Regions from separate parts of the Bacillus sp. C-3-6 genome, predicted to be linked through region 4. Evidence: riboswitches for the same ligand, from Rfam matches in the RefSeq annotation. Region 4 holds a riboswitch; each other region holds the start of a gene.
What was found. Region 4 has a riboswitch for S-adenosylmethionine ahead of ACW0JX_RS24435 (methionine ABC transporter ATP-binding protein). Riboswitches for the same ligand answer to the same signal wherever they lie in the genome.
Positions count from the first base shown of each region.

Region 1 (3,359 bases), 1.4 Mb from region 4:
AAGCCCGACACCTACAGTCTTACCTTTTAAATCTTCTAGCGATTTAATGGTATGATTATCTTTCTTCACCGCGAATACAGAACCAGAATACACGTACGGAATTGAAAAATCATATTTCTTTTTTCTTTCCGGAGAAACTGATAGTTCATTTGCAATTGTATCAATTCGTCCTGAATCTAATAAGCCAAATAATCCCTCAAAATCAGAAACATTCCATTCTACTTTATACCCAGCCTTTTTAGCAGCCGCTTCAATAATTTCAGCATCAAAGCCTTTTACTTTCTCACCCTCTTTAAAAATAAATGGACTACGACCTGCAGATGTCCCAACTTTTACTACTTTTTCATTTGTTGTTTCGCTTGCTGTATTTGAACCACAAGCTGATAAAACTCCAACTGATACTGTTAATGCTAATGTTAGTAATAATGATGATTTCCTCACAATTCTTCCTCCTAAATAACGAAATGATTGCCTTCTTCTGAAGCATTCAATTGTCGTAAAAACTTTTTCGTACGTTCATTTTGTGGGTTTCGGAAAATTTCTTCTGGTGTTCCCTGCTCTACAATAATGCCATCAGCCATAAATATAACGCGATCCGCCACCTCTTTTGCAAAATTCATTTCATGTGTAACAACAACCATCGTTATGTGCTGTCTTGCCAAGTCTTTAATAACTTGCAATACCTCATTCACCAATTCTGGATCAAGTGCGGAAGTCGGTTCATCAAACAATAATACTGCGGGATTTAAAGCCATTGCCCTAGCAATCCCTATCCTTTGCTGTTGCCCTCCTGATAACATTGTTGGATAAAAATCTTCTTTATCAGCTAAGCCTACTTGTTTTAATATTTTTCTCGATATTCCCTTTCCCTCTTCTTCACTTTTTTTCTGTACAACCGTTAATGCCGTTGTAATATTTTGCAATGCTGTTTTATTTTTAAATAAATTATAATTTTGAAAAACCATTGCCGTTTTTTGACGCAATTGTATTATTTCTTTTTTATAAAGTCTCTTCGCATGAATCTCTAAATCTTCAATTCTAATACTGCCATCATTCGGTTGTTCTAATAAGTTTAAACACCTTAATAATGTCGATTTACCCGAACCAGAAGGTCCAATAATGACTACTACTTCTCCCTTATTTACAGTAAGTGAAATCCCTTTTAGTACTTCATTATGTTTGTAAGACTTATACAAATCTCTTATCTCAATCATATATATCACCTCATTTCTGTTACAAATATGGTGCATCAAGTTTCTTTTCTAACTTTTTCTGTCCCCAGCTAATTACGATTGTAATAATCCAATATACTATCGCTACCGCTAAATAACTTTCCATATAACGATATGATTGTGCCGCTAGCATTTTCGCTTGTGCTAAAATTTCAGCCACCCCAAGTGCAAAAGATAACGAAGATTCTTTTAACAATCCAACAAAATTATTTCCAAGTGACGGTACTGCGACACGAATAGCTTGCGGAAAAATAATTTGTCGCATCGCTTGCGCCTTTGTCATTCCAACTGATAAACAGGCATCCATTTGCCCTGATTCCACAGCATTTAATGAACCTCGAATAATCTCTGATAAATAAGCAGCATTATTTAAACTTAGGCCAATTAAAGTTGCTTGCATAGCTGTAAGCACTGTAAATGTCGGAAAGATTTGTGGTAATCCGAAATATAAAACAAACAATTGAACTAATAACGGGGTTCCTCTAAAGAAAGAGATATACACTCTTGCAATTGAATATAAATATTTCGTTTTATTTTTCGTTATGATCGCCAAGCCGATCCCTATAACGAAGGAAATAATCATTGAAACTACAGTAATCCCTAAAGTTATGTATACATATTTAAATAATTGCGGAAAACTTTCTAAAAAATACGTTACATCAAACTTCACTCTATCCCCCCTCTCTAAACAAAAAACTCTTCTTACGCATATAAGAAGAGTTAAATGTGAATCCATTTCTCCTCATCTTTCAAACGCCTATTGCGTTCGCTGGAGTTAGCACAGTACTTTGATACAGCCTGTTGCTGAGATTTCATCGGGCCAGTCCCTCCATCTCTCTTGATAAGAAAACCAATAAATTTTTCCATTTATTTAGTTGTTATTATGAAGAATACACCCCATTACTAATAATGTCAATAAGAAAACTATGAATTAAATTTAATGCTTTTTTAGACTGTCTTACTCCTATTAAATTTCCTCCTGTTCATTATATCTTGAGGTGTAATATTGATTGCACAAAAAAGCCATTAATTCTATCAAACTTAGAAATAATGGCTTTTTTATAAAGGTATTATACTTATCTCATTTTATGTACTTCAGCAACTAGCTTTCCACCCTGAATGCCCATATAAAGCTTCACAGGTGCATCATTCGTATTTTCAAATACTAAATCTAAATATGGATATGCAATTGTAGCATCTCTTCCTTGTGGAACATAACCTACCGTTTTAGAATGTGTAGTTCTCTCCACCATTTTCAGGCCAGCTTGATCTGCTGCATTGTATAAAGTTGAAGATGTTTGACAAACACCACCGCCATATCCATCTACTAATTTACCATCAACTATTTCTTTCCCTAATTGATATCCTTTATCTGGTGTTGTATCACCGATTAATGAATTAAAAGAGAAACGGTCTCCTTTTGCTAACACAACTCCATTTATGCTCGCTGCTGACAAACGAATATTCTCAATACGGCCACCTGTTGAACCACCTAAGTTCGTTTCATATCTACCAATTACCGTACCATTTCCTTGCGCATCACTTAATGTTGCGACTGGTTTTTTCTCCACGATCGGCAACTGATACGTAGCATCCCACATACCAACATTTAACAATTTATCTACTAATTCTTTTTCCATTAATTCATAAGAAGGTTTTCCTTCTTGCCAACTTCCATCAGGTGCTATACGTGAAGGAACCATTTTTTTGTCGACGCTTTTTCCAACCTCACCAACAACCTTTGTTACAGACTTTTTAAATTTCGCTTCATCTTCAAAATAGCCTAAACCAGATAAATCTAATTTTTTCACTTCAGTACCAGTTCGACCATCAACTAAACTAATAGTATCTTGCACTTCTGCTTTAGCCTCTACAGTGTGCCCACCAATATCACTTACCAATGCAACATCACTTACTTTTGCACCACAGCCACTCACTACAGCTACACATAACACCCCAACTAATATACCCTTTACTTTACGGAACAATATACTCTCTCCCTTTCCCCAACATCACTATTATGTATTTATTTCATTTTTATGTATGTTTTGTTACAATCATTTTACAATATGTTTATAAAATGTTACAAGTTATTTTTCACTCTATATAAATTACTCTTTTCTTTTA
Region 1 is NZ_CM137247.1:3,333,444-3,336,802, forward strand. It holds gene ACW0JX_RS17050 (amino acid ABC transporter substrate-binding protein) at 1-441, opposite strand, end outside; gene ACW0JX_RS17055 (amino acid ABC transporter ATP-binding protein) at 453-1,214, opposite strand; gene ACW0JX_RS17060 (amino acid ABC transporter permease) at 1,234-1,902, opposite strand; SAM riboswitch class I at 1,972-2,080, opposite strand; gene ACW0JX_RS17065 (VanW family protein) at 2,309-3,220, opposite strand.
Region 1: linked by a shared signal. The riboswitch ahead of ACW0JX_RS17060 (amino acid ABC transporter permease) and the one ahead of ACW0JX_RS24435 (methionine ABC transporter ATP-binding protein) in region 4 are both predicted to bind S-adenosylmethionine.

Region 2 (3,359 bases), 880 kb from region 4:
ATGAAAGAGACGGAAAATTTAGCTGTGATTGGGACTATGTCTACAACAATTGCCCATGAAATTCGAAATCCGCTAACAGCGTTAAAAGGGTTTACGCAAATGCAAAAAGAAAGAAATCCAACTGATACGATGAGCTACGACATTATGCTACAAGAAATTGAAAGGGTTAATGGATTTGTTAGTGAATTGATGTTGTTAGGAAAACCAAAGCCAACAAATTATGAAAGGTGTAATATACGAGACATCCTTCTATATGTTGTGCATCTAATGGAAAGTTATGCAACGCAATATAGAGTTAAATGTCATTTACAAGTAGATGGGAATTTACCGGCTATAAACGGTGATGACAAGCAATTAAAACAAGTGTTATTAAATATCATTAAAAATGGAATAGAATCAATGCCAGAGGGTGGAGAAATTCATATTCGTGCATATCAAAAAACGCAAGGACATTTGTGTATTTCTGTTGAAGACCAAGGATTTGGTATAGAGAATGAGAAGTTAGAAAAAATCGGCAAGGCGTTTTACACAACAAAGGAGACTGGTACAGGACTTGGGTTAATGATTACATATAAAATTATTAAGGAACATCAAGGGAGTATCACGATCCAAAGTAGTCTAGGAGTAGGAACGAAAGTAGAAATTTTTCTGCCGACCGTTTAATGTATTGGGAGAAAAGATTTTTCAGAAAAGTGTTCTTGTTGTGTAAATATAAACATTTTATAAAATGTTTCAAGAAGGGTTTTTTTTATAAAATACTTCGTTTATAATGGAGGAAAATATCGACATGAGATTGATTGCTCATGTAGCGGTTCAGTGGTGTTATGAAAAGATAAGAAGGGGTGCACACGCATCCTTTTTTCTATGCAGATATTATGAAAGAGGTGGTATGATGGAATTAACATTAAATTCGACTGTATGTTTACACACGATTCAATTTCGAAAAGAGCAAAAGAATTATATTGTAAAAGATACAATTACAGGAGAAAAATATGAAATGCCGCCACTTTGGATTGATGCATTGGCAATGATGCGTGACGGTTTTTTATTGGGGGAAATTGAGGAGAAATTAAAAGAAGAGTATCCATCCGAAGAAGTGAATATGTTAGCATTCACGAGGCAACTGTTAGAACTAGAACTTGTTGAAATGGTAGATGGAGAAGAGATAGCTTGCACAAAGAAGAAAGAGATAGATTGTTTAGCTTGGGTGCGTCCCCGTGTGGAACAATTCTTTCTTAATTTAAATAGAAAATATAGAAGCAAAGACCAATAGTGGCCTTTGCTTTTTTTATAGGCTGTGTTTAAAAAATAACAGCAAATGCTCTTGCGAAAGCACCGTCACTATTTTTAATTTTTAAAGGTGCTGCTGAGAAAAAGAAACGTTTTGTTTCGATAGCATCTAGATTTGTTAAGTTTTCAATTAAGTAAATATTATTCCCTAGTAATATGTGATGAATCGGTGATGTTTCTGTTGTGACTTCATCAGGAGAAATGAAATCTAAACCGATAGATTTTACTTTTAATCGCACTAGTTCTTTAGCTAATTCTTCAGAAAGATAAAATGCTTCTTTCTCATAAGCTTCTGTATTCCATTTGGTGGATAGATTAGAATGAAAAATAACAATATCACCTTCTTTTATATCAGCATTATGCAATACTGCCTTAGGTAATTTGCGTTCTTGAATATGTGTTACATCTATAAGAACAGCTTCGCCTACAAATTGATCCAGCGGTAATCGATCGATGGTCGTTGCGCCTGAAATAAAATGCGCAGGGGCATCACAATGCGTGCCAACATGAACGACAGAATGAAAATCTGTAACTTGATAGCCTGATTCTTCAACACTTGTAACAGCTTCTAGTTGTATTTTAGGTGTTCCAGGAAATTGAGACATATTATTTTCAAATGTTTGCGATAGATCAATTACTTTCATTTTACATACCTCCAATATATGTTTTTCAAATAATAAAAAGCTCATCCTTCAGTATCAAGAAAGATGAGCTTTACATGCTAGTTGAGTTTTATCTTCCAAAATGCAATGCATTTTGCAGGAATTAGCACCTATTCAGTTTGTATAAACTGAGGTTGCTGGGCTTCAAAGGGCCGGTCCCTCTGCCTCTCTTGATAAAGAAGTATTCAGTTTTTAAAATCGGAATTTTCCGATAGTTAAATTGTAATTCATTTCCTTTTTTCGTGCAATACAAAATAGGTATTCACCCAAATAAAGCTGCTCGCATATTGTAGCTTATGTAAATAGAATGCTGCGAAGGAGTGAGTGCAGTGACAGGAAATATATTAAATTATTATGCTGGTGGTAATACAGCTAGGGGATTTCACAATTTATACGAAGAGAATTTAAAAGGATTAGACAGATTATTTATCTTAAAGGGTGGCCCAGGAACGGGAAAATCTTCTTTAATAAAGGCAATAGGTCGTGAATGGATTGAAAAAGGATATGATATTGAATTTTTGCATTGTTCTTCTGATAATAAATCGGTTGATGGTGTAATTATCCCAAAATTAAAAGCAGGAATTGTTGATGGGACATCGCCGCATGTTATTGAGCCAAAAATGCCAGGAGTTGTTGAAGAGTATATAAATTTAGGAATTGCTTGGGACTCAGATAAACTAAGAAAGCAGAAGTTAGAAATTGAAAGATTTGTTTCAGAAGCAAGCAAAGCTTTTCAGTCTGCTTACGCACGTTTTAAAGAGGCATTGGTTATACATGATGAGTGGGAGAAGATATATATTGATAATATAGATTTTAATAAAGCAAATGAACTAACCAATCAGCTAATCCAGAAATTATTTGCAGATAAAAACGGGAGACAATCGCTTGTAAAACATCGTTTTTTAGGAGCTGCTACACCGAAAGGAGCAGTTGATTTTGTTCCTAATTTAACAGAAGGGTTACCACATCGTTATTTTATAAAAGGGCGCCCAGGCTCTGGAAAATCAACGATGCTCAAAAAGTTAGCTAAGGCAGCTGAAGAAAAAGGATTTGAAGTTGAAGTATATCATTGCGGATTTGACCCGCATAGTCTTGATATGGTTATCGTAAGAGAATTAGGCTTTGCAATTTTTGATAGCACCGCACCACATGAATATTTTCCAAGTCGCGAGGGTGATGAAATTATTGATATGTATGCCCTTATTGTTACGCCAGGGACGGATGAGAAATATGCGAAGGAAATTCGTGATGTTTCCATTCAATATAAAGCAAAAATGAATGAGGCGATGTCTTTCTTAGCGAAAGCAAAATCGGTTCGTGATAAATTAGAACGAATTTATATTGCTGCTATGGATTTTTCAATAGTAGATGCATATAAAGAGGAGATTCAAAAAGAGTTTGAACGAA
Region 2 is NZ_CM137247.1:385,285-388,643, forward strand. It holds gene ACW0JX_RS02050 (ATP-binding protein) at 1-663, shown strand, start outside; gene ACW0JX_RS02055 (hypothetical protein) at 893-1,273, shown strand; gene ACW0JX_RS02060 (cyclase family protein) at 1,302-1,934, opposite strand; SAM riboswitch class I at 2,020-2,132, opposite strand; gene ACW0JX_RS02065 (PRK06851 family protein) at 2,282-3,359, shown strand, end outside.
Region 2: linked by a shared signal. The riboswitch ahead of ACW0JX_RS02060 (cyclase family protein) and the one ahead of ACW0JX_RS24435 (methionine ABC transporter ATP-binding protein) in region 4 are both predicted to bind S-adenosylmethionine.

Region 3 (3,359 bases), 830 kb from region 4:
CGTCATCGGGAAAATTGCTGCTGCTGTTCCAATCGTCGTTCCAATAACGCTTCTCGTTAGTGGACTTAAAGCTACTAAAAAGATAATGAATGGTACCGGACGAATTGTATTAATTATGATGTTAAGAATAGAAAAGACCCATTTATTTTCTAAAAAGTTCCCTTTTCTCGTTACATATAAAAGTAAACCTAGAGGTATACCCAGAATTGTAGCGAATATAAGGGTTACAATTACCATTAAGAGGGTATCCCCCGTCGCATCTAGTATGCGCGGCCAAAATATACTCCAATCAACTCGCATGAGCTTCTACCTCCTTCAGCTGCACTTGCAGTCTTAGATGTTGTAATGCTTTTTGAATTTCCCTCTGCTCACCTTGCAATTCTACAAGCAGATTTCCAAATAGCACATTTTGAAGTTCAATAATATTTCCGTACAGTACATTTACATCGACGTTATAGTTTTTTGCGATATATGATAGTACCGGCTGTCCTGTCTCCTCACCAGTAAATGTTAGACGATAAATTTGACCACCATTTTGAATTTTCGCTAGAACACTTTCTGGTAAATGATCATTAATAACAGAACGTACAAAGTTTTGAGTCGTCTTTGTTTTTGGTTGCGTGAAAACATCGAACAGTTTTCCTTCTTCAATAACTTTTCCCTTCTCCATTACAGCTACACGGTGACAAATTTCTTTCACAACATGCATTTCATGTGTAATAAGAAGGATTGTTAAATTGTATTCTCGATTTACTTTCTTTAATAAGTTTAGAATTTCTGTCGTCGTTTCTGGATCTAAGGCTGATGTTGCCTCATCACATATAAGAATATCTGGCGATGTCGCAAGTGCTCTAGCAATACCAACACGTTGTTTTTGTCCCCCTGATAGCTGTTCTGGATAATAGTTTGCTTTATCTTCTAACCCTACAAACTTCAGCAGTTCATTCACTCGTTCCTTTATCTCGTTCTTTGGCAATTTCGCTAACTTTAATGGATAAGCAATATTCCCAAACACTGTTCTTGAATTAAATAAATTAAAGCTTTGAAAAATCATTCCGATTCTTTGTCTTAGTTTGCGCAATTCTTTCGTCGATAATGATGTAATATCTTTATCATCTATTGCAATCGTTCCTGACGTTGGTCTCTCTAACATATTTACTAAGCGTAATAATGTACTCTTTCCAGCGCCACTAAAACCGATAATGCCAAAAATTTCGCCTTTCTCAACTGATAATGTTACATCCTCCACCGCATGAACAGATCGCCCAGCTGATTCATACACTTTACTTACATTGTTAAAAGAAATCATTTTTTCCCCTCCTATATGCTGTAAAAACTTGAAGTAGAGCTTTCGAGGTAAAATAAAAAGTGCTCTCCTTCTTATCAACCATAAAGATAAGAAGGAGAGCACTTATATGTACTCGTTCACATCTTCTCATCTTCCAAGCCTTTATATGGCTTGCTGGAGTTAGCACGGTATTAAAAAACCCGTTGCTGAGGTATCGTAGGGCCAGTCCCTCCACCTCTCTGGATAAGAATGTATCGATTTAATTGTCATTTAATTAATTCTCATTATAGAACTCAGAATAATAAGAGTCAATACATTTTTTAGAAAAATATTAATTATTCCTTTATTAAAATTTTTAGATGAAAATTCATGAGAAAATAGTAACTTTCAAGGTTATTTAAAATTCTTCTTCCTCATATTTTTAAACAGGAGAATCCTCTCTACGAATTGAATAAATTTATTTGAATATGAAACTCGGAGGCAGATAAATATATGAAAACAGCTCTTTTACTCGTCGATATTCAAAACGATTATTTTCCAAATGGAAAGATGGAATTGCGTAATCCAGTAGAAGCAAGCGAATATGCTAATCAGTTATTACAACACTTTAGAACAAACAGCGAACCTATTTTTCATATCCAACACGTAGCTATAAAAGATGACGCTACTTTTTTCCTACCTAATACAGAAGGTGTACATATTCACGAAAGCGTACGTCCACTTAGAGAAGAAACAGTTATAGTCAAACATTATCCAAATAGCTTCCGAGAAACTAATCTTCTAGAGCAATTACAGCGTTTAGACATTGAACATGTCGTCGTATGCGGGATGATGACTCATATGTGTATTGATGCTACAGTAAGGGCTGCATTTGATTTTGGTTTTCAATGTACCGTTATACACGATGCTTGTGCTACAAAAGACCTTTCTTTTAAGAACGCTACTATACCAGCTGTTTATATTCACAATACAATTTTAGCTAGTTTAAATGGCGTATATGCAAATGTAATAAGCACGAAAGAATTTTTAGCTACATAAAAAAACACTCCTTTCAGTGAGCAAAACCGAAAGGAGTGTTCCTTGTCGAACCATAGATTTTCTTTCAAATTGTATTATACAGGAAATTCTCAAAATGAATACTAAAAAATATGACTAATACGTCAACTTTTCTCATTATTTTATTTCTGTTTACATGTTTATCCCGGTATTAATAGGTTTTAGCTCATTCTCTTCGAACGACGGTAATATATGGGGTTTCAATTTTAAAAGGAGCTCTTCACACTTTGTGAAGAGCTCCTCTACTATTTCTTATAAAGTTTCAGAAGTAGTTTTTGCTTGCATGTGAAGTGCTAAGTAATCAGGTCCACCAGCTTTAGAGTCTGTACCAGACATGTTAAAGCCACCGAATGGTTGGTAACCTACGATTGCACCAGTACATCCACGGTTGAAGTATAAGTTACCAACGTGGAAGTCTTCACGTGCTTTTTCAATATGGTCACGGTTGTTAGTAATAACAGCACCTGTTAAACCGTATTCCGTATTGTTTGCAATTGCAAGTGCATGATCGAAGTCTTTTGCTTTACAGAATGCTACTACTGGTCCGAAGATTTCTTCTTTCATTAAGCGAGCATCTTCTGCAACATCAGCAACGATTGTTGGTTGGATGAACCAGCCTTTAGAATCGTCTCCTTCTCCACCTGCTAAGATTCTACCTTCTTCTTTACCAATTGCAACATAGCTCATTACTTTATCGAATGCAGCTTGGTCATTAACAGGACCCATGTTTGTACCTAATACTGCTGGGTTAGCAACTGTTAATTCTTTTGTTAATTCAACAGCACGATTTAATACGTGATCGTATACATCTTCGTGGATTACTGCACGAGAACATGCAGAACATTTTTGTCCTGAGAATCCGAATGCTGATGCAACGATAGACTTAGCTGCTAATTCAAGATCTGCTTCTTTATCAACAACGATTGTATCTTTACCGCCCATTTCAGCGATAACGCGTTTTAACCAAATTTGGCCTGGGTTTACTTTCGCTGCACGCTCATAGATACGGATACCT
Region 3 is NZ_CM137247.1:331,846-335,204, reverse strand. It holds gene ACW0JX_RS01800 (methionine ABC transporter permease) at 1-300, opposite strand, end outside; gene ACW0JX_RS01795 (methionine ABC transporter ATP-binding protein) at 290-1,309, opposite strand; SAM riboswitch class I at 1,433-1,538, opposite strand; gene ACW0JX_RS01790 (cysteine hydrolase family protein) at 1,781-2,326, shown strand; gene pruA (L-glutamate gamma-semialdehyde dehydrogenase) at 2,597-3,359, opposite strand, start outside.
Region 3: linked by a shared signal. The riboswitch ahead of ACW0JX_RS01795 (methionine ABC transporter ATP-binding protein) and the one ahead of ACW0JX_RS24435 (methionine ABC transporter ATP-binding protein) in region 4 are both predicted to bind S-adenosylmethionine.

Region 4 (3,359 bases):
ATCCTCCCGTTTTTTATTATCGTTTATCTATTCGAGTCGTTAAACTATCACCAATCCACTGAATTAAAAATACAACTAGTAATACACAAATTGTCGCAACGATTGTTACATCGTTATTCCCTCTCTGGAATCCTTCTAAGTAAGCAAGTGTTCCAAGACCACCAGCACCAACAACTCCCGCCATTGCTGTATAGCCTACTAAAGCAATTGTCGTAACTGTAATACCAGATACTAATGCTGGTAACGATTCTGGAATCAATACTTTTAAAATAATTGTGCTTGTTTTTGCTCCCATTGCTTTTGAAGCTTCAATTACACCTTTATCAATTTCGCGAAGTGCGATTTCAACCATTCTCGCGTAGAATGGTGCCGCCCCAATAATTAAAGCTGGCAGCGCTGCACTTGCTCCAAGAATTGTTCCAAGAAGAATCTTTGTGAATGGGATTAATAAAATAATTAAAATGATGAACGGTATAGAACGGAATATATTTACGAATGCTCCAATCACCGTATTAATTGATTTGTTTTCCCATAAATTATCTTTCGCTGTCATGAAAAGTAACAATCCTAAAATTAGTCCTAAAACAAATGTCGCAAGAGCTGCGATTGCCGTCATATATAACGTTTCACCAGTTGCTTCTAACATTTGATTCCAATCAACATTTGCGAGTAACTTATCCATGTGCAATCACCTCCAGCTCTACTTGATCTTGATGAATTCCTTCTATTGCTTGCTGGATCGCTGTTTCCTCACCATTTAAATGAACAACTAAACTACCGTAAGAACCGTTATTCGTTTGTGCGATATTTCCTTGCAAAATGCTAACTTCTATATCACTGCGTTGCATCAATCGTTGAAGCACTGGTCTTTCTACAGCCTCACCGATAAACTGCAAACGAATCACTTTTCCATCTGGATATTTTTCAATTAAACTTTCAATCGTTTCATTTGTATCTTCAGAATCTGTTAACTGCTGTACAAATCGTTTCGTAATATCTTGCTTCGGATTACGGAATACATCAAGTACTGGACCCGTTTCTACAATCTTTCCTCTCTCCATTACCGCCACTCGATTACAAATCTTTCGAATTACGTGCATCTCATGTGTAATGAGTACAATTGTTAAACCAAGGCGCTTATTAATGTCTAATAGTAAATCCAAAATTTGATCTGTCGTTTCTGGATCAAGAGCTGACGTTGCTTCATCACATAAAAGTACTTGTGGGTTGTTAGCTAATGCTCTTGCAATCCCAACGCGTTGTTTTTGTCCCCCGCTCAGCTGAGATGGGTACGCGTCTCCTCTTCCTTCTAATCCAACAAGATGAATTAATTCATCAACACGTTTTCTTCTCTTCGTTTTATCAACACCTGCAATTTCAAGTGGAAACTCTATATTTTCACGTACAGTTCGTGACCAAAGTAAGTTAAAATGCTGAAAAATCATTCCGATTTCTTGCCTTGCCTTACGAAGTTCACTTCCTGTAATTGCTGATATAACACGATTCGCAATTGTAATTTGGCCAGAAGTCGGTTTCTCTAACTGATTAAACAATCTGATTAAAGAACTTTTTCCAGCGCCGCTATATCCGATAACACCAAATATTTCGCCTTTTTCTATTTTTAAATTGGCGTTATCTACAGCAGTGACATCACCGCTTTTCGCCTTATATATTTTCCTTACATTCTCTAATAGAATCATGATGTTCACCCCTTTTTTGTTTAGGTCGACTCCGCAATTTTTTATTTTTAATGCGTGTAGTCCACTGTTATCATTACTTTTATTATTTGAATGTCCTCCACATTCAAACAATAAAAAAACCTTTCTGCTTTAGAGAAGCAGAAAGGTTTATATGCGTATATAACAACATTATCCCTCTCTCTCATCTCTCAAAGCATTCGCTTTGCAGGAATTGGCACCATTTCAACATAAGTTGACGGTTGCCGGGCTTCACAGGGCACAGTCCCTCCACCTCTCTTGATAAGAGAAATCAGATTCAATTTTCGTCTGATTTGAAATTTATGAAATTGTCTATATTTTATGACTTGAATTGTATCAATATACACTTACCATGTCAACAGAAATTTTCGTAAAAAATGAAACTTCAGAATTTTAAGCACCTACTGACATCGGTTTACATATATGAAACATCGATTCCACTAATAACATCGTTTGGTACGTTCCCGAATATTGTACACGCCCATCGTTCATTAACATTTGCAATCGTACATTTCCATTCACCAATTGCTCTATATCCTTTTCGTCTAAGCAAATGATTTGTTCCGTTCCTCTTTCCTCTTGTAGCAGCTCTATATAATCTCTTGAAATTTGTAACGAACAACTTTCATCTCTAAAGCGGAAATTAACAGTTTTCTCCTCTCGTCTTAAAAGCGGCTCTAAATGATATTGACCATTAGCGTAATTTACAAATGATTGAAGCAAAGAATATAATTTCACCCTAAATCACATCCTTCATATCACTTTCTATTACATACCATTCCCTCTCAATAAAGAGCAATCCTGTTATTTTCGCTCGACAAATACTGTATCCATCCTGCATCTCGACATATTTCCCAAGAAATATGTCGAGGCGGCAAAAATTTTGCCGCCTACTTTAATTCCGTATATAAATATTCAACCGAATGAAATGCATATATCTTCTTCATCAGTGTCCCATTTTCAAAAACAAGTAAACAAGGTACACTTTCAATCCCATACTCTTTCGCTAAATGCGGAGCATAATTTAAATCTAACATCCCAATTTTGAGGCCTTCAATTGTCATCTCAACGACTGTTAACATCTTTTTTGCTAATTGGCATGTTCCACACATTGGAGTATATACATATAACACTGTTTTTTCTTCATTCTCTATTAGGGCTGTAGCTTCGGCTCCTGTCCAATCGATCACTTCTATCATTCCTTACCGTAAATATTCTGTATAAACGTCAATGTCGGCTCCCCATAATACATTTGCTAAGTGTGTAGATGGCGCAGTTGCCACTTCTCGGTACGAGCGATCAATATAGATATGCTCGGCTTGCGGAAATTCTTTTCGAAATTGTTTCCTTAACTTTTCTCCAGCATCATCAGCATCCACTAGCACATACACTTCCTTATCAAAAAACTGATCAACGAGCTCATCCATTTTCGACAAACCAATTGTACCATTTGTACAAACAATTTCCACTGGTTCACGAATAATAGATTCAATCTTTCTTCTATCTGATGTACCTTCTACAATAATGACTTTTTCCACATAAATCATATGTCATCACCCGATCACCATATACTATACAACCTTGAACTTAGTATATAGTATATTCGTTATTTTCATGTTGTTTCCTGTTTATTTTTGCAAA
Region 4 is NZ_CM137247.1:4,730,208-4,733,566, forward strand. It holds gene ACW0JX_RS24430 (methionine ABC transporter permease) at 17-682, opposite strand; gene ACW0JX_RS24435 (methionine ABC transporter ATP-binding protein) at 675-1,700, opposite strand; SAM riboswitch class I at 1,879-1,986, opposite strand; gene ACW0JX_RS24440 (hypothetical protein) at 2,112-2,456, opposite strand; gene ACW0JX_RS24445 (thioredoxin family protein) at 2,609-2,917, opposite strand; gene ACW0JX_RS24450 (toprim domain-containing protein) at 2,921-3,265, opposite strand.